One region of the Bacillus pacificus genome, then DNA from elsewhere that is predicted to be linked to it. Evidence: a T-box and tRNA genes for the amino acid it is inferred to sense, from the RefSeq annotation. Region 1 holds a T-box; the other holds one or more tRNA genes.
The links. A T-box is a leader RNA that pairs with one kind of tRNA and senses whether it is charged. The one in region 1 lies ahead of trpS (tryptophan--tRNA ligase), so its partner is inferred to be a tRNA-Trp.

Region 1 (11,206 bases):
AGAGGCGCCGTTAACAAGTATGGCATTCGCAGGATTTAGCTCAGCGAAAGCATTAACATTCAATGAAGATCCAGCAACAGCTTGCCGTCCATTCGATAAAAACCGTAGCGGTTTCGTAATGGGTGAAGGTTCGGGTATTTTAATTCTTGAAGAATTAGAGCACGCATTAGCTCGTGGTGCTCACATTTATGCAGAAATCGCTGGTTACGGTGCAACTGGTGATGCATTCCATATTACAATGCCGGCTCCTGGCGGTGAAGGTGGCGTGCGCGCAATGCGTCAAGCTTTAGCAGATGCAGGTCTACAGCCAGAAGATATTGATTACATTAATGCGCATGGTACAAGTACGGATGCGAATGAAAAGTATGAAACGATGGCAATTAAAGAAACGTTCGGTGAGCATGCGTATAAAGTAGCGATTAGCTCAACGAAATCAATGACAGGTCACTTATTAGGGGCAGCTGGTGCTGTTGAAGCGATTTTCTCTATTAAATCAATTACAGATGGAGTAATTCCTCCAACAATTAACTATGAGACACCAGATCCAGAATGTGACTTAGATTACGTACCGAATCAAGCGAGACATCAAGAAGTAAACGCAGTGTTAAGTAATTCATTAGGATTCGGTGGTCATAACGCAGTATTAGTATTTAAAGCGTATAAATAATAGATGAAATAAGGAGTTTTTTCGTAACATATTGCGAAAAAACTCCTTATTTATTTTTACGCCTTTTTCTCCTTTTGCATATACATAAGAAAAAGGAGGGATAAAGATGGGGGTTGTTGAAACTGCTGAGTGGTTACATCTATATTACGGACGGCCAGAAAAGCTGTGTGAGAAGTTTACGAAGTATATCCCGCTACCAAAAGAAAGATTGTATCGCTTTTTAATTTCTAAAGGTATGTATCGCCCCGTTATGCGAGGAGAACGAGAAATTAAAGAGTTAGAGAAAAAGGAAGTTTGGAAAGAGTTACGTGCAGAATATGAGAAGCTGAAAGATTGGCTAAAAGGTCCAGATGTCCCTGTCTTTATTTTATTATCAGATTCCTATAATCGAACGGTACAAGAAGAGTATAACGGCAGGGCTGGATTATCTATGCGTCACGTTATTTTCTTATTTGTATGTGGACGGAATTCGGTGGAAGAATTAAAAGTGTTACTAGCGCATGAATATCATCACATATGCAGGTTACATCAAATTGAGACGAAAGAAACGGAATATACATTACTTGATACGATGATTATGGAAGGTTTGGCTGAGCAAGCGGTAACGGAAAGATATTCAGAAAAAAACAATGCACCGTGGACGACGTATCTTTCAAAAGAAGAGGCTATATATTATTGGAAAAATGTTGTGCATGAAAGAATAAGTATAAAGCGAGGAACAAGGGAGCACGACATCTTATTAAATGGATTTCATTCTTATCCGAAGATGCTTGGCTATGCGCTTGGATTTCATATTGTCAAAGATTGTGTAACTTTGGAAGGAGAAGATACACTTTCTTTATTGCCTATAGATGCGAAAGAAATATTGAATAAAGCAAATACATTTCATATATAAAAAAACAGGAGCTCTCTTTCCTGTTTTTTTAGTATTAATAGAAGAAAAAATAATAATTAGAATATATTTCCTTAGGTGGAATAAAGTTAAGAAAAATTGAACATAATGATGGATACAAACAGTAGTGAAGTGAGGGGTAGTGAATGTTATATCTACATGATGTATGGGTAAATTGGTTTGAAGGTGAAGAAAATGGGTATAACGTTTGTCATTTTTACGAATGGCGGAAAGATGATACGATTGAGCTATTAGATCAAGTGCCATTATTAAAAGTAGATGCCACATTATATCATTACATCGAGAACGAATTGTTAGAGCTTCCGCAAAAAATGTTGGAAGACGTACATCATAAGGCTTATATTCGTAAAAATCATGAACGTTTGCAGCAAGAGTATTGCTTTGTAGTTACAGATGGAAAAGGAATTATTGCGATTGACACAATTGGTTACAATGTACCGATTCGAAAAAGTAGACTTATACCGCGCCAAGAGCAGATGGTATATGAGATGGTAGAAAACGTACAAGCAGAAAAGTATGAGTTCCAAGTAGAAGAAATAGAAAAAGAACATCATATTTTATCACCATCACCATTCATTATGAATGGCTTGACTCGTAAAGAAAGACAGCTTAAACAATTATTATTTATGGCGTTAGATCAATTACATACAACGAAAAACACAGCAGAAATTCGCTATTGGTTCACAGAGTGGGATCCATCAGCATACGGAATGGTTCAACATATGGAATTTGAAGATATTTGGGCTAAGCTGTATGAGGAAGCGAAAACAGGTTGGTCTGAGAAGCACGAACAATTATGCGAGCGTCTCGTAAAAGGGCAACCATTTTTTGAAAAGTTATGGGAAATGGAAAACGAGCAAAAGGTAAATTAAAAAAACCGCCGATTGGCGGTTTTTTTAATTTGGTGTAACTTATCTTCAGCAGCAAGCTCTTCGTGTCTAAGAACTGAACGAGCTGCCTCCGCTTTTATATGAAATCCAGCTCTGGCTCCTAGCCCTTCGCTTTATATGTTACCTACGTTTTCTGCTTAGTCCCATTGCGTTTTCTACTTTGCGTAGTTGTTTGAATGCGACGCGATTTGCTTTTTCGGCACCTTTGTCTAGAATTTCGTCTAGTTCTGGTGAGTTAATTAGTTCGTTATATTTGTCTTGGATTGGGCGAATCGCTTCTACGACTACTTGTGCTAGGTCGCCTTTGAAGTCGCCATATCCTTTTCCTTCGTACATTGCTTCGATTTCTTCAACTGTTTTTCCAGAGAATGAAGAGTAGATTGTTAATAAGTTAGAGATGCCAGGTTTGTTTTCTTTATCGAATTTCACGATACCTTCAGAGTCAGTTACAGCACTCTTAATTTTCTTTTCAATTGTTTTTGGTTCATCAAGCATGCTAATCATTGATTTTGGATTCGGATCAGATTTACTCATTTTTTTCGTAGGCTCTGTTAGTGACATAACGCGAGCTCCTACTTTTGGAATGCGGATTTCAGGAATTGTGAATACTTCACGGAAGCGTTTGTTGAAACGCTCTGCTAGGTCACGTGTTAATTCCATATGTTGCTTTTGATCATCACCAACAGGCACGATCTCAGTGTTGTAAAGTAAAATATCAGCAGCCATTAATGGTGGATACGTTAGTAATCCAGCTGGTACTGAATCTCTACCTGACGCTTTATCTTTATATTGCGTCATACGCTCTAATTCTCCAACGTAAGCAACTGATTGCATAATCCATCCTAGTTGAGCGTGTGCCGGTACTTCTGATTGTACAAATAACGTAGCTTTTTCAGGGTCGATACCGCATGCTACATAAAGTGCAGCAAGACTGCGGATGTTTTTACGAAGCCCGACAGGATCTTGAGGTACTGTAATCGCATGTTGGTTTACAATACAGAAATAACAGTCGTGTTCATTTTGAAGCTCTGTAAATTGCTTCATAGCTCCTAAATAGTTTCCAAGTGTAATCGTTCCACTTGGCTGAATACCAGAAAAGATAACTGACATAATTAATTCCTCCTAAATTTGAATGCGTAATGGGGAAGAGAAGGCAAACAAAAAAAGCCCATTCATCCCAAAAAACTATAGGGACGAATGGACCGCGGTACCACCCTAATTATTTCACTACTGTGAAATCTCTCTAATCCATAATAACGTTTGGATATAACGCCAAAGCCTACTACTTTCGGTTCGGTTTGGAGCTCAAAAGCCCATTCCATACTGTACAATTACTTGTTCACACCAGCCACAAGCTCTCTGAAATTGCCTCAATATGTACTCTTCTTTATCATCGCATACATATAAATTTATTTATTGTTACCTGAGCTCTTTAAATATGAAAGAACTAAAGTTTTATAACAAAATGTTTTGCTGATTATTATATCATATGGGATAGTGTTTGCAAACTACATCAAAATAGTAAAGCTAATGAAGGTCGAGAACAACCCAAGAATGATACCGGTAATGCAAATTGGATACGTCCATTTGAATGAATATGTTTTATAAATACGTTCTTTCTTATCGACAGGTTCCTCTACTTCTTCAATTAAAGAGTCAATTTTTTTGTTCGTACCAAATACTCTTTGGAAGGCGTAAATTGTTACATTAAAAAATCCATTTTGAAATATGAATAAAAAACCGCCTATAAGAATAAAAAATAGTGCAATATAAAACGAGATGTTGACAAAATTCAACAAAAAATGCGATGAAACGAGGAATGCACCAATACTAGAAGCGATTATCGCTATGAAAATTAGTATACAAGTATGAAAAAAAACTTTATTCAAAATGTTCCCCTCCGTCAAAATATTACTAGAATTATTATACTATAAAAGCTATAATATGTACTAGAACTAATTTTTTGAAAATTATACGCAATTAAAGGTCTGATTGCAAGATGATGGTAGCAATGTTAACGTATCCCTTTACAAAAAAATAAAAATATAAACATTTTATTAAAAATTTTAACAAAAAAACAAAAAACTATATTCACAATTGTTATATTATATGTATAATGAAAATTGTAGAAACTTGGAGATTATTCTTTCAATTCTACTTTTTTACAAGTGAGGGTACAGGAAGTGCAATTAGGGGAGGCAACACAACATGAAGAAAAAGATACCGTTATTACTTGCATCGACGTTGACTGTCAGTATGTTAGGAGCTTGTAGTTACCAAAAAGAGGATAATAAAGCAGGCGCGAAAGAAAAATCCTCAAACAAGCAAGTGTTAAATCTAACTGAGACAGCTGAAATCCCAACTATGGATACGACGTTATCAACAGATGCAACATCTTCTAACATCATGAATAACACAATGGAAGGGTTATATCGTCTGGGGAAAGATGATAAACTTGTTCCAGGTGTCGCTAAATCTTATGAGAAATCAGAGGATGGCAAAAAGTATGTGTTTAAGTTACGTGAAGATGCGAAATGGTCTAATGGTGAACCTGTAACAGCGAAGGACTTCGTTTATTCTTGGCGAAGAGCTGTAGATTCAAACACGGGTGCCAAGTTTGCTTACATACTATTTGATGTTAAAAATGCGGAGAAAGTTAACAAAAAAGAGTTACCAGTTGAAGAACTTGGTGTAAAGGCAATTGATGATCATACACTTGAAGTGGAATTAGATAACCCTGTTCCTTATTTTGTAAGTTTAACAGTCTATCCAACATTGTATCCTTTGAATGAGAAGTTTGTAACAGAACAAGGAGCAAAATTTGGATTAGAATCCAATACGACACTTTATAATGGTCCATTCGTATTAAATGAATGGAAGCATGAACAAAGTTTCAAGCTTAAGAAGAATCCAACGTATTGGGAAAATAAAGAAGTAAAACTTGAGGAAATAAACTTCAATATTGTTAAGGATCGTTCAACTGCTATAAATTTATATGAAACGAAAGCAATTGATCGTGTAGTCTTAACATCAGAGTTTGTAGATAAATACAAATCAGATGCTGACTTTAAAACGATTAAGAGACCATCTACACAATTTATTCGCTTAAATGAAAAGAATAAATTTTTAGCAAATAAAAATATCCGAAAAGCAATTGCAATGTCCTTTGAACGTGAAAACATCGGAAAAGTAATCTTAAACGATGGTTCAGAGGGTATATATGGTTTTGTTCCGAAAGGCTTAGCAAAAGGTCCGAATGGAAAAGACTTCCGTGAAGAAAACGGAAAGCTTATAAAAGAGGATATGAAAGAAGCACAAAAATACTGGGAAGCTGGTAAAAAAGAACTTGGTGTAGACAAAGTAGAGTTAGAGCTATTAAACTTTGATACTGATGATGCTAAAAAAATCGGAGAGTATTTAAAGGGACAATTTGAAAAGAACTTACCAGGTTTAACAGTTCCAACAAAAATGCAACCATTTGCACAAAAATTAAAACTTGAAGCAAGTGGAGATTATGCAATGTCATATGCGGGATGGAGTCCAGATTATATGGATCCAATGTCATTCCTTGAAATGTATACGACAGGTAATGCGCAAAACAAAGTACATTACGCAAACCCAGCGTATGATGATTTAATTAAAAAAGCAAAAACAGAAGTTGATGTACAAGCTCGTTGGGATGCATTATTACAAGCAGAAAAACAACTGCTTGAAGATGCAGCAATTGCTCCAGTATATCAACCTGGAAAAGCATATTTACAACGCCAATCTATTACTGGCCTATTAGAACATAAATATGGCGGGGAATTTAGCTATAAGTGGGTTGAACTCAAAAACTAAAAATGGTTTCCATCATGAATAAGGGTATATGCCTATGATGGGCATGTACTCTTATTTTAAAAAAATAAAAGTAAGAATATTTAAAACTATCTTATTGCTTTTGAGAAAAACGGGGAGGTGCTTGACTATGGGACGTTATGTATTAAAACGTTTCGTGTACATGGCTTTGACATTATTTTTAATTACTACACTGACTTTCTTTTTAATGAAATTACTTCCGGGTTCTCCGCTTAAAAACCAGGAGAAGTTATCACCGGCACAAAAAGAAATCATTCTTGAAAAATATGGCTTAAATGATCCAGTACCAGTTCAATACGCACGTTACTTAGGTAACTTAGCAAAAGGTGATTTAGGGGTATCATTCCAATATGATAACCGTCCAGTAACAGACATGATTGTGGATCGCATTGGACCATCAGCACAACTTGGTTTACAAGCGATTATATTAGGAACATTTATCGGTTTAATTTTAGGAATCGTTGCGGCACTTCGTAACAATACGTGGGTCGATTATGGAGCGACAATTATTTCCGTACTCGGGATGTCGGTACCATCGTTCGTATTTGCCGCATTACTACAATATTTCGTAGGGGTAAAACTTGGATGGTTCCCAGTAGCATTCTGGAAAGGACCAGAGTTTACAGTAATGCCTACAATCGCTTTATCGATGGCAGTTATCGCAACAATCGCACGTTTCGCTCGTGCAGAGTTAATTGAAGTTATGCAAGCTGACTACATTTTAACAGCGAAAGCGAAAGGAATTAGCCAAGGCGTTATCATTATCAAACACGCCCTTCGTAACGCGTTAATTCCAGTTGTAACAATTTTAGGACCAATGGTTGCAGGGTTAATTACAGGTACATTAGTTATTGAGCAAATTTATGCTGTACCAGGACTAGGGGAACAGTTCGTTAAATCTATTACAGTGAATGACTATACAGTTATTATGGGAACTACAATTTTCTATAGTGCGATCTTCATCTTAGTTATTTTCATTGTTGATATTTTATACGGAATTATTGATCCTCGTATTCGTTTAGCGGGAGGGAAAAAATGATGAAAGATGTACAAAAATTATCTCCAGACTTATTTCAACAAGCTAATCAAAATAATGTGGATAATGAAGTCATTGCCCGTCCAAGCTTAACGTTTTGGCAAGATGTAAGAAGACGTTTGTTCCAACATAAAGGAGCAATGTTCGGTTTAGTTTTATTAACGCTTATTATCTTACTAGCAATCTTCGGACCGATGGTAAGTAAGCACTCGTATAAAGAGCAAGATTTAGGACGTGCAAAATTGCCACCGAAAATTCCAGTTATTGAAAATGTTCATTGGTTACCATTTGACGGTACAGATCAATATGGTGTTGACCAATATGAAAAACGTGATATTAAAGAGTATTTCTGGTTTGGTACAGATGATCTTGGACGCGATTTATGGACAAGAACATGGGAAGGTACACGCGTATCATTATATATCGCTCTTTTAGCAGCAGCAATTGACTTAATAATTGGGGTTGCATATGGAGGTATTTCAGCATTCTATGGCGGTAGAGTAGATAACATTATGCAACGTATTATGGAGATTATTAACGGTATTCCATACTTAATCATCGTTATTTTAATGGTAATCATTATGGGATCTGGTATATGGTCAATTACACTCGCAATGGCAATTACAGGTTGGATAGGGATGTCGCGTATCGTTCGTGGACAAATCTTAAAATTAAAAAACCAAGAATACGTATTAGCATCTCGTACATTAGGTGCAACAAATACACAATTAATTGTAAAACACTTAATCCCGAACGTAATGGGACCAATTATCGTAATGACAATGTTTACAATTCCAACAGCGGTGTTTGGTGAGGCGTTCTTAAGCTTCATCGGTTTAGGTATTCAGCCACCATTCGCATCACTAGGTTCTCTTGTAAATGACGGTTATAAATCAATTCAAACGTATCCGCATATGATGTTCATTCCTGCGGTTGTCATCAGTATATTAATTTTAGCATTTAACTTAATGGCAGACGGATTACGCGATGCGTTAGATCCAAAAATGCGTAAGTAAAAGAGGGGAGAGGCAAAGATGAAAACATTGTTAGAGGTAAAAGATTTACAAGTCTCCTTTGATACACATGCAGGTGAAGTACAAGCTGTACGCGGCGTTACTTTTGATTTGAAAAAAGGGGAAACATTAGCGATTGTAGGAGAATCTGGTTCTGGGAAATCAGTTACTTCTAAAGCGTTAATGGGTTTAATTCCGAATCCTCCTGGACGCATTAAAAATGGTGAAATCGTATTTGAAGGTCGTGACTTAACGAAATTAACAGAAAAAGAAATGCAGCAAGTACGTGGTAAAGATATCGCGATGATTTTCCAAGATCCAATGACATCATTAAACCCAACGATGACAATTGGAAATCAAATTATGGAAGGCCTTATTAAACACCAAGGGATGAGTAAAGCAGACGCACGTAAAGTTGCGTTGGAATTAATCGACCTTGTAGGTATTCCAAATCCAGAAGCTCGTTTAAAACAATATCCGCACCAATTCTCTGGTGGTATGAGGCAGCGTGTAGTTATTGCGATGGCGTTAGCTTGTAACCCGAAATTATTGATTGCGGATGAGCCGACAACAGCGCTAGACGTTACAATTCAGGCGCAAATTTTAGAGCTTATGAAGGACATTCAGCAAAAAACAGAAGCAGCAATCATTTTCATTACGCATGACTTAGGTGTAGTGGCAAATGTTGCGGACCGCGTAGCAGTTATGTACGCTGGTAAAGTTGTTGAAATCGGAACTGTAGATGAAATTTTCTACAACCCAAAACATCCATATACTTGGGGCTTAATCGCATCTATGCCAAGTTTAGATGGTTCAGAAGAAGAGTTATATGCAATCCCTGGAACGCCTCCAGATTTATTGAAGCCGCCAAAGGGAGATGCTTTTGCACCACGTAACCCACAGGCATTAAAAATTGATTTTGAAATGGACCCACCTTTATTTAAAGTAAGTGATACACACTATGCGGCAACTTGGTTACTTCATGAGCAAGCTCCAGAAGTAAAACCGCCGGCAGTCGTTGAAAAACGTATTCTTCAAATGAAAGCAGGTGAACAACATGACTAAACAACGTGAGAAATTAATTGAAGTAAAAAATGTAAAGCAGCACTTCGACGTGAGTGGTGGTGTTGTCAAAGCGGTTAATGATATTTCATTTGATATTTACCGCGGAGAAACATTTGGTCTTGTAGGAGAATCAGGTTGTGGTAAATCAACAACTGGAAGAACGATCATTCGTTTATATGATGCAACTGCTGGTGAAGTATTGTTTGATGGTGAGAATGTACATGGTAAAAAATCACGCGCAGAACTGAAGAAATTCAACCGTAAAATGCAAATGATTTTCCAAGATCCATATGCATCATTAAACCCGCGTATGACAGTAGGGGATATTATTGCAGAAGGTATTGATATTCACGGATTAGCGAAAAACAAAAAAGATCGTATGGACCGTGTTCATGAATTATTAAACACAGTTGGTTTAAATAAAGAGCACGCAAACCGTTTCCCGCATGAATTCTCAGGTGGACAACGTCAACGTATCGGTATCGCTCGTGCACTTGCTGTAGAACCTGAATTTATCATTGCCGATGAGCCAATCTCAGCACTTGACGTATCAATTCAGGCACAAGTTGTAAACTTACTGAAAAAGTTACAAAAAGAAAAAGGATTAACATACTTATTCATTGCCCATGATTTATCAATGGTAAAATACATTAGTGACCGCATTGGCGTAATGTATCGTGGTCAAATCGTTGAATTAACAACAAGTGATGAGTTATATGCAAATCCAATTCATCCATATACAAAATCACTATTATCAGCAATTCCACTTCCAGATCCAGATTATGAGCGCAATCGTAAACGTATCGTATACGATCCATCTCAGCACAATTATGGTAGTGAAGAACCGATAATGCGTGAAATTCGCCCAGGACATTTCGTATTATGTTCTGAAGCGGAGTATAAGAAATATAAAGAGATTTATCAATAATAAAAAATCCATTCTCCTGAAGTGACCCCTAAAAGTTAGACACGGTTATTTCATTAGGCAGCTTGATAAAAGTGAGCCCGGTATTGTACCGGGCTCACTTTTAATTTTGCCTTTATCCGTTTTGTGTTTTTATTTTTCATGGATGGACGCCCCTTTTTCTTTGGTTCAAGGGCATCTAAGCCACCTACTTCAAATTGCTTCTTCCATTGATAAACCGTTGTAAAAGAAGGAATCGTGAATATAGCCGCAACCAGTATTGAAATTGTGCCTTTGTAACATGCATCTGTTTTACATATTCGGTTTGAGAAATTATTTTTGGATTAAATCCTTGAACGAGCGTTACCTTTGAATCCTTCGTAAATTTTGTCATACAAAAAACTGCACCTCCAATTGTTAGACTGTGTCTAACAATTGGAGGTGCAGTTCAGAAGAATGGCTTTTTTATTGATGGAAGGGATGACAGGATAGATTGGTTTTAAAATTAGTTTATCTCAATTGTTGTTACTTAATTTAAACTTATAAAAAAGAATTTTCCATAAGTTTATTTCTATTTCGAGACTAAAAAATAAGTGTTTTTTAGTAGGAAAAGCTGATTTTATTATTTTGATTGGTGAAAGAGATAGTACTAATATGTAGATATACATCATGATGTGTTTTTGAAATAAAAGCGTTTTTGTAAAGTAAACGAAAAGATTTATACAATCATGAAAGAGAACGAGTATCTATTAAAAATAATGGGGAGGAAGCAATTTGCTGAAGAAAATTATTTCGATGTTCGTCGCTATTGGGATAGTATTCATAGTAGGTAGTAGTTTTAATGTGTCACATGCGTATGA
Region 2 (11,206 bases), 580 kb from region 1:
AATTGGATACGTTTTTAAATAACTTAAAGATGAATATCCTGTACCAAAATCCTCTAAATGAATCTTTAAATTTTGTTCTTTTAATTGTAGCAATACTCTTTTCGATATATCTTTATGTATAAGGGCTCCTTCTGTAACCTCTATCGCTAATAAATGGGCTGGTACATTGTACTTATGTAAAGCTCGTGTAATCATCTCTATTAATGTAATAGAGCGAAAATGCCTGGCTGAAATATTAACTGCAATTGGGACAACTTCATATCCTTTATTTAACCATTCGCGTATTTGTCGACACACTTCATTTACTACCCATTCATCAAGCTTAATAATAAATCCTGTTCTTTCTGCTAGCGGAATAAATTGATTGGGAGAGACAAATCCTAATTCTTTATTCTCCCATCTTATTAAAGCCTCCATACTAGCTATTTTTTTCGTTTCAATATTAATTTGCGGCTGATAATATAAGAAGAATTCATTTTTTTCTATAGCACGATGTAATTGGTTTTCTATTATAAATCTTTGTTCACGCTCACAATCTAACCCGCTGCAATAAAAATGATAATGCCCTTTTCCTTTTTCTTTTGCTTTTTCCAAAGCAGCATCAACTCTTTGGAATAATATTTTTTCATCTTCTCCATCTGTTGGAGCCATTACAATTCCGATTGACGCACTTAAATACACGTCCTCTTCTTCAATTACAAAATGTTCACTAATCCTTTTCAGTATGTTTTTGGCAACTCCCTCTACACGTTCTTTCGTTATATTTTCTATTAACATAACAAATTGATCATCGTGTTCTCTAAATAAGTGCATACCAGCTATTTCAAAACTGCTTAAACATTCTGTAACTTTTTGTAATACTTTATCTCCTTCTTTATGGCCAAAAGTATCATTAATAAGATGAAATTCATCTAAATCTATAAAAACAAGCGCAAACTCTGTATTATCATTCAACAAAGTATTTAACTTATTTGCACATGAAATTCTATTCATTAATCCTGTTAACTGGTCATAGTAAGCTAAATATTCCGTTCTCATCTCATTTAATACTTGCCTTGTAACATCTCTCGTAACAATATATACTCCAACAATTTCACCATTTACAATAATCGGAATCGTCCTCAGAGAAATATATAGCTCGTACCCTTCTTTATGAATATACTTCTTTGAAACAATTTGCTTCGCTTTTCCTTGCATGGATCCTTTAAATATACTTTGAAAATCTTTTTCATATTCTTTATTAATAAATTCAAAGATAAATTTATTATTTAATTCTTCATATCGATATCCAAATATTTCATACGTTGCTGGATTCGCGTATGTAATTCTACCTATAGAATCTATAGATATAATGGAGTCATTATTATATTCTAGTAATGACTTAAATAACATTTGTTTTTCCTCTATTTCAATCTTCTCCTCAATTTGAGCTGTAATATCCCTCGTAATACAAATAATAAACTGACATACTCCTTCTTCATCAAATACAGGATTAAGTGAAGATTCATAATGTAAATTACCAGTTGGTAAACTAACTACATCACAAAAGGTATGTGCTTTTACTTCGCTCGCTACTTTTGCATATTGCACTTGCAATATTTCCGCCGTATCTTTCGGCAATACTTCAGAAAACGTTTTTCCATAACATTCTTCGCTTAGCTTTGCATAATCCATACCTATCTTATTTACATAAATATATGTAAAGGTTTCATCATCCATAACTTTCACAATAAATACTAAATCTTGAATAGCATGTAATAATCCTCTTCTTATTAAATCCATATCTATCATACTTAAAAAGGTATTTTGATTACGATATTGTTCCTTCATATTTATCTCAACCTGTCTGATCTATTTTTATTCATATATCACCATTCTATATGACTATGTACCCTTTTTTAAATGTATGATTCCATATTTATTTTTATTTTTAGAAAAAAAGTCGCCATATGGCGACTTTTAATAAACAATTTCTAAATCTAATCCTGGATAATTTTGTTGACGGAACGCTTCATAAATTAAAATAGCTGCTGTATTTGATAAATTTAATGAACGCACTTTATCAGTCATTGGAATACGTAAACAATGATCGAAATTTTCTTCGATTACATTAGCTGGTAAACCGTTCGTTTCTCTTCCAAATACAAAGTAGTAATCCTTCTCACGTTTACTATAATCAAACGCTGTATGAGCTTTCTCGCCATACTTTGTTAAATAGAAGAACTCACCGTCTTTATTTTTCTCATAAAACTCTTCAATTGAATCATAATACGTAATTTTCACGTGCTGCCAATAATCTAATCCTGCACGCTTTAACATTTTATCATCCGTTGAAAATCCAAGCGGTCTAATCAAATGCAATTCTGTTCCAGTTGCTGCACAAGTACGAGCAATATTTCCTGTATTTGCTGGAATTTCTGGTTGATATAAAACAACATGTACTCCCACGCGATATTCACCTCTGTTTTTTGTCTACTACGTATTATACCACTTGAGCGAAAAATCTCTACCCATTAATAATATGAAAGAATTTATATTTCATTTGTGGTGTATATTTACTAGAATCTTCATAGTTCCAATAACGCCGACGGCTATTCGCTGAATGTGCATTTACAAGTGGCATACCATCTGCGTCTTTTGCTACTACAATCGTCGTATGATTCCACCTACCATCATCCTCGAAATCATAAGCGATGACATCACCAAGAATAAGGTCCTCTGGCCTTTCTACAGCTTCAGCTCGAAGTCCTGATGTAGCACCTGACAAATACCAATAAAAAGAGTGTGCAACAGCCCAGCTCCAACTCCACTGATTCTCCCTTTGCCACCATCCTTTGCGAATATTAGGATATCCATTCATTGGTACTTCTCCAGTATGAAGACATTGAGAAATAAAATTCGTACAATTATCAGGGAAATTACGATATGCAGGGTTTCGATCATCCCACCAACGCTCTGCATATTTAACTGCCTCTAAACGGTTGTACTGATAGGAACCGTACTTCTCTTTTGTAACTTCCCTTTCTAATGTCTCACTCATTCCAACTGCTTCTGGCACTTCAATAGCATAATCACCTATTATCCGGCTATTATTTAAACAAACTCTTCGTTTTAATTGTTCCTCTTCAATATAAAATAATTCTTTATGCTTAATTAAATATTTAAAATGTATTTGATAATCAATTTCTTGATGATTGCTATTATTGAATTGCCTCATAAAAGAAACGTCCGCAGTTGCTTTTACTATCTCTGCATTACGCTTTTGAAATAATTGTTTCTTTCTCTTTGCTATTTGTAATAAATCTTCAGCAATACCATCTACATTTGTTCGTTTCTCTGTTATATATGCTAAAAAGTGTTGGACTTGCTTTTCAATATTTATTTTTACAACCATTTCGTCTCCCTCCCATATTACAATATGAAAAAGGGAGATATTATCTACTCTTTTTTCTGCGCTAACAATTCAAGTCCGCGATTCATTTCATGAAGAACCTCTTCGTCTTTCTCACGTTGCATCGCTTTTTCAATAGCTTCGCCCACGCCGTCTCCACCAATTTTCCCAAGCGCCCACGCTGCTGTTCCGCGAAGTACTGGTCTTGGATCGTCTTTCATAACACCAATTAAATCAGGAATTGCTGATGCCTCTTTAAAATGCGCAAGTGCCAAAATTGCATTTCGTTGCAACGGTTTTTTACCTCTCCATGAACCAGACATAATTCCATATTTCTCTTTAAAATCACGATTGCTAATTGTTAAAAGTGGTGTTAATAACGGCTTAACTAACTCAGGATCTGGTTCCATCTCAGGGTGATTATGAAAATCCATTCCTTTATTTTTCGGACAAACTGTCTGACACGTATCACATCCATAAATACGATTACCTATTTTGTCGCGATACTCTTCCGGTAGGAATCCTTTCGTCTGTGTTAAAAATGCTATACACTTCTTCGAATCTAACTGTCCTCCTTGTATTAAAGCACCTGTAGGACAAATATCAATACACTTTGTACAGCTCCCGCATTGATCTTCTATCGGCTGATCTGGTGGGAATGGAACGTTTGTAATCATTTCTCCTAAATATACATACGAACCAAATTCAGGTGTAATAATAGAGCAGTTCTTACCGCTCCATCCAATACCAGCACGCTCTGAAACAGCTCGATCGCTTAATTCACCCGTATCAACCATTGACTTAACTTCTATATCGGGAAGTTTTTCGATTAAATATGCTTCTAATTTCTGCAAACGATCTCGTAAAACTAGATGATAATCTTGTCCCCAAGAAGCACGACAAAAAATTCCACGGCGTTCTCCACGCTTACTTAATGGTGCATTTTTTAATTTTGAAGGATACGCTAATGCAATCGCAATAATTGATTTTGCACCAGGTAATAAAAGCTGTGGATTCGTTCTCTTTTCTATATCAGGCTCTTCAAATCCAGATTGATAATTTAATTGTTGCTGCTGGATTAACCGCTGCTTTAATTCTTCAAATGGTGAAGCACTAGCAAAGCCTATTTTATCTATACCAATCGTTTTACTATACGCAATGACATCTTGCTTTAATTGTTCAAAATCCATTCCTAATCGCCTCCTCAGATGAATCCATCCTTTATGTAACGATCTATTGGTTAGCAATTCACTTTTGGAATACTATTCTTTACTTCTATTTTCGCATAAAATACTGTTTTCCAAACATTAAAAAACGCAATGCCTCGTTTATCTCGGAAACGAAACACTGCGTTGATCACAATTTATAGAAAAACATTTAATAAAATTTGGAGCGGGTGAAGAGAATCGAACTCTCGACCAGAGCTTGGAAGGCTCTTGTTTTACCACTAAACTACACCCGCAAATATGAAATACATATAAGATATTAGAATAACTTATGTAAAGTAGTATAGCATGTAAAAAAAGCGGAAGCAAGAATTTTATCGAAAAAAGTCGAAAAAGTGATGAGTAGCTCATCACTTTTTCAATTCTTTATCAATCGCCTTCTTCATACTATCGAAATCAGGATTTGCAAGATTTCCGTTTATATATACTGAAGGAGCACCTTGAACTTTTAATTTTTGAGCACGATCTGAATCTTTACGTACTTTTTCTTTTATTTCTTTACTGTGTAAATCTTTCTTAAATTGATCTACATCAACTTTCGGAAGCTTCTCTTTCACAATGTTAAGAAGTAATTCTTCTGTAATCCATTCTTCCGTATCTTTCTTTTGACTTTGATAAATCTCATCATAGAAAGTCCAGAATGAATCTTTATCTTGTTTATAAATTGCTTCACCAGCTGCTGCACCTAAATCAGAGTCTTTCCCAATAAACGGAAAATTAATAAAGTATAACTGCACTTTACCTTTATCAATATACTCTTCTTTTAATCGTGGCAATACTGTTACATCCCAAGTACGACAAGCGGGGCATTTGAAGTCTCCAAATTCAACTACCTTAACCGGAGCATCATCTTTCCCTAAAGATTGTTGTGTGGAATAAGCAAACATCTCATTCCCTTTATCTTTTTTGTCATTTATGATGCTATACGCAATCGTTCCGATCACAATCAATACTGCAATGGAAAAAACTATACCAAGAGCCATGAGTTTGTTCGATGATTTCATATACATTCCTCTTTAATTTCATATTCTGTATACAGCATTGTACACAATACACATAATATCAACACTTATATACGTCACGCAATGAACACGCTCACATAAATTACAAAAACACAATAATTGTGACGATATTGTGTCACGATTTGTCACAATTTATTCAAAAAAAAGAAGCTCCTATGTAGGAACTTCCATTAGCTTACTGCTTTTTCACGAGCACTATTTAACATCGACTGCTCTGTTTTTATATCATGACGAATGACTAACTTCTCACTAACTGCTTGCACATACTCATCATGATTGATATAGCCTTCTTTCTCCATCAATCTCAAAACGACATTTCGTCTCTCTACGGCCTTATCATAATTTTGTACCGGTGAGTAATAAGCAGGTGCCTTTACTACAGCAGCCATCATTGCACTTTCAGCCAATGTTAATTGGCTCACCTTTTTACCAAAGTATAGGTTTGCTGCTTTTTCAATTCCCCATGCTCCTTCTCCGTAATAAATATTACTTACATATAATTTTAAAATTTCATCCTTTGTAAATGTACGTTCAATTTTTTTGGTATAAAAAATTTCTTTCCACTTGCGAGAAAATGTACGTTCATTCGTTAAAAAAGCATTTTTTGATAACTGTTGTGTAATTGTGCTACCACCTTGCACAACACCACCAGCTTTTATATTCTCAACAGACGCTCTGATAATCGCTATATAATCTAAACCGTTATGATGATAAAACCTTTTATCTTCTGTTGCAATAAATGCATGTGTTAATGATTCTGGCACCTCTAACTTAGCCGGTACATGTAATTTACTAATATCACTTTTCTCGATCATTACATTTCCAATGAATAATAACGCGAAACTTAACAATAATAATAAAATAATGGCTTTATACAAAAACTTAGTCATTGGATTTAATGCAACTTTTTGATGATAGTTCACCCTAGATAATACTCGTTCTTTCATCTTAAACACCTCTTTTCCACACAGCGTATAATTCTTACTTTAAGAATACCTTGTTGTAAAAAAATATCCCATCGATTTCTCTTACACATACCTTACATCATTGTAAGGTATAAGGTGAAACTTTAATCAGAACGCACCAATCTGATTGCCCGGCAAATAGTGGGATAAAAAAGTATTGTATCACAGTCCTTTTTTATCTACTATTCATCTGAAATATTGAATATAGATTATGCTAAACCAATAACAGATTAAATCTTAAGGCTATTATACTTTCTATATTAAAGCACTCTATTTTCATTATATCATCTACCAATATATATACTTTTGAGTATCTAGTAATCTAAATGTATATAATATATCATACATTATAAAGAACAAACGTTCTTAAAATCAATACTAACACTATTATTATTTTGACCTTTTTCTTAAACAGTATACAAAAAAGAGTAGTGATTTGATTGTATCTCAAACCGGCTACTCTTTTCTTTACAATCTTCCTATTAAGTTATATGGCTGCACTTCCCACGTTTCATACGGAATACAATGTGTTGCTCTCATCGCATCAAGCGTTCTGGATTTCATATGAGGACGCGTTATGTACTCATCTATGTTCTCTTCATTTAAAGCAACAAATTTAGCCTCTTGTATTTCTTCAGGCTGAATTTGTATTTCACCGCTCACGTATGCCACTTTAAAAACAACAGCTAGAATGTGCATGGAAGCATTATAGTAAACTCCTGTAATACCGATAGGCTTCACCGTTAATCCTGTTTCCTCTTTTATTTCCCTACAAATTGCTTGATCGAGCGCTTCTCCTTCTTCTACCTGTCCTCCTGGCAACTCCCATGTATCCGATCGCCAATGTACTTTAGCTAATAACACTTCGTCTTTTTCATTTGTTAAATAACCTGCTACAGCAACGATATGCTTTGGTGTTTTATGTTCCATATTAAGCCTCCTAGCAATAATGAATATTTCACATATCCCTATAAGCATATTCCCTGTCTACAACAAAATACCTTTACTCATTCATCACCTTAATGAAATTCATAAAAAGAAGCCCCTATCCGTTAAATGAAAAGGGGCTTCTATCGTATTATTCTCCTAAGTCTACGTTGTGGTAAACTTGTTGCACATCTTCTAAATCTTCTAATGCATCAACCATTTTTTCAAATTGTGCTTGTGCATCTTCAGGAAGTGTTACATCGTTTTGTGCAAGCATTGTTAATTCAGCAACTGTAAATTCTTCAACGCCAGCATCTTTAAGAGCAGATTGTACTGCATGGAATTGATCTGGTTCAGCATACACGATAACAGCATCTTCTTCTTCAAGAATGTCACGTGCATCCACATCTGCTTCCATTAAAATCTCAAGAACTTCATCTGATGTTTTCCCTTCAAGACCGATAACAGCTGTTGCATCAAACATGTAAGCTACAGAACCGTTTACACCCATGTTACCACCGTTTTTGCTAAATGCAGCTCGTACATCTGCTGCAGTACGGTTTACGTTGTTTGTAAGTGTATCTACAATTACCATAGCTCCATTTGGTCCGAACCCTTCATAACGAAGCTCGTCATAATTTTCTTCTGAACCACCTTTTGCTTTTTCAACTGCACGATCGATAATTGTTCTTGGAACATTGTATGTTTTCGCACGTTCTAATACCACTCTAAGCGCTTGGTTTGATTCCGGATCTGGCTCGCCTTGTTTTGCCGCTACATAAATTTCACGTCCAAATTTCGCGTATATACGGCTAGTATTTGCATCTTTTGATGCTTTTTTATCTTTAATATTATTCCATTTACGACCCATACTTTCCACTCTCTTTCCGGTTTTAAATCTACATAAAAATATTAATATGAAATATCATGTGTGTTCAACACATTTTTAAAAGAAATATAAAAAGTTCATTTTTGATTCATATTACAGACATAATATAAATCACTATCATTTTGTTCTTTCGACAAGTTATATTATACATGAATTGCTACATTTATCACGAATTTTAGAATCACATAACATAATTTAGCAAAAAAACTCTACCATTTCTATTAGAGTTTTTTACATCACCGATACCGCTTTCCATAATATTCCCTTAATTCCTTTCTATTGTTGTATAATTAAAATAGGAAAAATTTCGAAGTGAGTATAGAGGGGAGAATTATGACACATTCAAATACTACATGAATACGTTTATCTTAATCATTTAGTACCTATTTGTGCTTATTCTTTAGTATGATGAAAATAATAAAAAGACTCTACACATTTGGTGTAGAGTCTTTTTATTACGCCGTTCGTGATACCGATGGTCGGGGTCGAACCGACACTCCCGAAGGAACACGATTTTGAGTCGTGCGCGTCTGCCAATTCCGCCACATCGGCACAAAAGAAAAGGCGGCAACCGGATTTGAACCGGTGATAAAGGTTTTGCAGACCTCTGCCTTACCACTTGGCTATGCCGCCATATAAAATTTTACTGGAGCGGAAGACGGGATTCGAACCCGCGACCCCAACCTTGGCAAGGTTGTATTCTACCACTGAACTACTTCCGCAAAAATGGCTGGGCTAGCTGGATTCGAACCAGCGCATGACGGAGTCAAAGTCCGTTGCCTTACCGCTTGGCTATAGCCCATCGAATTCTTACTTAATTATATGTAAGCATCCATTAGATTATTTATAATTTTTAAAATAAAAATGGGGCGACTGATGGGAATCGAACCCACGAATGCCGGAGCCACAATCCGGTGCGTTAACCACTTCGCCACAACCGCCATGTTGTGTAAATATATTTGGCAGGGGCAGTAGGAATCGAACCCACACTGGAGGTTTTGGAGACCTCAGTTCTACCTTTAAACTATGCCCCTATGTAAATGGTGGAGGGGGGCAGATTCGAACTGCCGAACCCGAAGGAGCGGATTTACAGTCCGCCGCGTTTAGCCACTTCGCTACCCCTCCGAAACTTACATGGTGCCGGCTAGAGGACTTGAACCCCCAACCTACTGATTACAAGTCAGTTGCTCTACCAATTGAGCTAAGCCGGCGTATATGATTAAGATAAATGGTGGCTCGGGACGGAATCGAACCGCCGACACGAGGATTTTCAGTCCTCTGCTCTACCGACTGAGCTACCGAGCCTTATTAAAATGGCGGTCCCGACCGGGGTCGAACCGGCGATCTCCTGCGTGACAGGCAGGCATGTTAACCACTACACCACGGGACCATTTGGTTGCGGGGACAGGATTTGAACCTGCGACCTTCGGGTTATGAGCCCGACGAGCTACCGTGCTGCTCCACCCCGCGATAATACTATTCATATAATTTATATGGTGGAGGATGACGGGATCGAACCGCCGACCCCCTGCTTGTAAGGCAGGTGCTCTCCCAGCTGAGCTAATCCTCCAAAGTGGTGACCCGTACGGGATTCGAACCCGTGTTACCGCCGTGAAAGGGCGGTGTCTTAACCACTTGACCAACGGGCCAAATATTATAAATCCTATGGCGGAGAGCAAGGGATTCGAACCCTTGATACGCTTGTGACGTATACACGATTTCCAATCGTGCTCCTTCGGCCAACTCGGACAGCTCTCCAATGGCTCCGCAGGTAGGAATCGAACCTACGACCGATCGGTTAACAGCCGATAGCTCTACCGCTGAGCTACTGCGGAATAATATTGCCTGGCAACGTCCTACTCTCACAGGGACAAGGTCCCAACTACCATCGGCGCTAGAGAGCTTAACTTCCGTGTTCGGTATGGGAACGGGTGTGACCTCTCTGCCATCATTACCAGACATTATTCTTTTGAGACAATCATTATTATAACTTATTTTCTTTAAAAGTCAACAAGTTTTTTTATGTTCTCTCAAAACTAGATAACATTGCTACATATTATATGGTTAAGTCCTCGATCTATTAGTATTCGTCAGCTCCACATGTCACCATGCTTCCACCTCGAACCTATCAACCTGATCATCTTTCAGGGATCTTACTAGCTTACGCTATGGGAAATCTCATCTTGAGGGGGGCTTCATGCTTAGATGCTTTCAGCACTTATCCCTTCCGCACATAGCTACCCAGCTATGCCCTTGGCAGAACAACTGGTACACCAGCGGTGCGTCCATCCCGGTCCTCTCGTACTAAGGACAGCTCCTCTCAAATTTCCTACGCCCACGACGGATAGGGACCGAACTGTCTCACGACGTTCTGAACCCAGCTCGCGTACCGCTTTAATGGGCGAACAGCCCAACCCTTGGGACCGACTACAGCCCCAGGATGCGATGAGCCGACATCGAGGTGCCAAACCTCCCCGTCGATGTGGACTCTTGGGGGAGATAAGCCTGTTATCCCCGGGGTAGCTTTTATCCGTTGAGCGATGGCCCTTCCATGCGGAACCACCGGATCACTAAGCCCGACTTTCGTCCCTGCTCGACTTGTAGGTCTCGCAGTCAAGCTCCCTTATGCCTTTGCACTCTACGAATGATTTCCAACCATTCTGAGGGAACCTTTGGGCGCCTCCGTTACACTTTAGGAGGCGACCGCCCCAGTCAAACTGCCCACCTGACACTGTCTCCCGGGTCGATAAGACCCGTAGGTTAGAATTTCAATACAGTCAGGGCGG

Region 2: it encodes a tRNA-Trp, which carries the amino acid that the T-box ahead of trpS (tryptophan--tRNA ligase) is inferred to sense. The anticodon was not compared.

The regions. Positions count from the first base shown of each region.
Region 1 is NZ_CP086328.1:3,938,892-3,950,097, reverse strand. It holds gene fabF (beta-ketoacyl-ACP synthase II) at 1-667, shown strand, start outside; gene LMD38_RS20520 (DUF2268 domain-containing putative Zn-dependent protease) at 774-1,562, shown strand; gene LMD38_RS20515 (YjbA family protein) at 1,706-2,452, shown strand; gene trpS (tryptophan--tRNA ligase) at 2,591-3,580, opposite strand; T-box leader at 3,657-3,873, opposite strand; gene LMD38_RS20505 (DUF3899 domain-containing protein) at 3,979-4,359, opposite strand; gene LMD38_RS20500 (peptide ABC transporter substrate-binding protein) at 4,679-6,310, shown strand; gene opp3b (oligopeptide ABC transporter permease) at 6,438-7,367, shown strand; gene opp3C (oligopeptide ABC transporter permease) at 7,364-8,380, shown strand; gene LMD38_RS20485 (ABC transporter ATP-binding protein) at 8,399-9,442, shown strand; gene LMD38_RS20480 (ABC transporter ATP-binding protein) at 9,435-10,370, shown strand; partial or broken gene LMD38_RS20475 (helix-turn-helix domain-containing protein) at 10,472-10,740, opposite strand; gene LMD38_RS20470 (matrixin family metalloprotease) at 11,142-11,206, shown strand, end outside.
Region 2 is NZ_CP086328.1:4,523,560-4,534,765, forward strand. It holds gene LMD38_RS23330 (sensor domain-containing protein) at 1-1,830, opposite strand, end outside; gene trmL (tRNA (uridine(34)/cytosine(34)/5-carboxymethylaminomethyluridine(34)-2'-O)-methyltransferase TrmL) at 1,960-2,448, opposite strand; gene LMD38_RS23340 (amidase domain-containing protein) at 2,507-3,394, opposite strand; gene queG (tRNA epoxyqueuosine(34) reductase QueG) at 3,439-4,581, opposite strand; tRNA gene LMD38_RS23350 (tRNA-Gly) at 4,780-4,853, opposite strand; gene LMD38_RS23355 (DsbA family protein) at 4,968-5,621, opposite strand; gene LMD38_RS23360 (transglycosylase domain-containing protein) at 5,810-6,586, opposite strand; gene LMD38_RS23365 (NUDIX hydrolase) at 7,073-7,534, opposite strand; gene LMD38_RS23370 (YebC/PmpR family DNA-binding transcriptional regulator) at 7,683-8,402, opposite strand; tRNA gene LMD38_RS23375 (tRNA-Leu) at 8,891-8,972, opposite strand; tRNA gene LMD38_RS23380 (tRNA-Cys) at 8,983-9,053, opposite strand; tRNA gene LMD38_RS23385 (tRNA-Gly) at 9,068-9,142, opposite strand; tRNA gene LMD38_RS23390 (tRNA-Gln) at 9,148-9,222, opposite strand; tRNA gene LMD38_RS23395 (tRNA-His) at 9,286-9,361, opposite strand; tRNA gene LMD38_RS23400 (tRNA-Trp) at 9,381-9,454, opposite strand; tRNA gene LMD38_RS23405 (tRNA-Tyr) at 9,462-9,545, opposite strand; tRNA gene LMD38_RS23410 (tRNA-Thr) at 9,556-9,631, opposite strand; tRNA gene LMD38_RS23415 (tRNA-Phe) at 9,650-9,725, opposite strand; tRNA gene LMD38_RS23420 (tRNA-Asp) at 9,735-9,810, opposite strand; tRNA gene LMD38_RS23425 (tRNA-Met) at 9,814-9,890, opposite strand; tRNA gene LMD38_RS23430 (tRNA-Val) at 9,915-9,990, opposite strand; tRNA gene LMD38_RS23435 (tRNA-Glu) at 9,995-10,069, opposite strand; tRNA gene LMD38_RS23440 (tRNA-Ser) at 10,087-10,178, opposite strand; tRNA gene LMD38_RS23445 (tRNA-Asn) at 10,181-10,255, opposite strand; rRNA gene rrf (5S ribosomal RNA) at 10,264-10,379, opposite strand; rRNA gene LMD38_RS23455 (23S ribosomal RNA) at 10,481-11,206, opposite strand, start outside.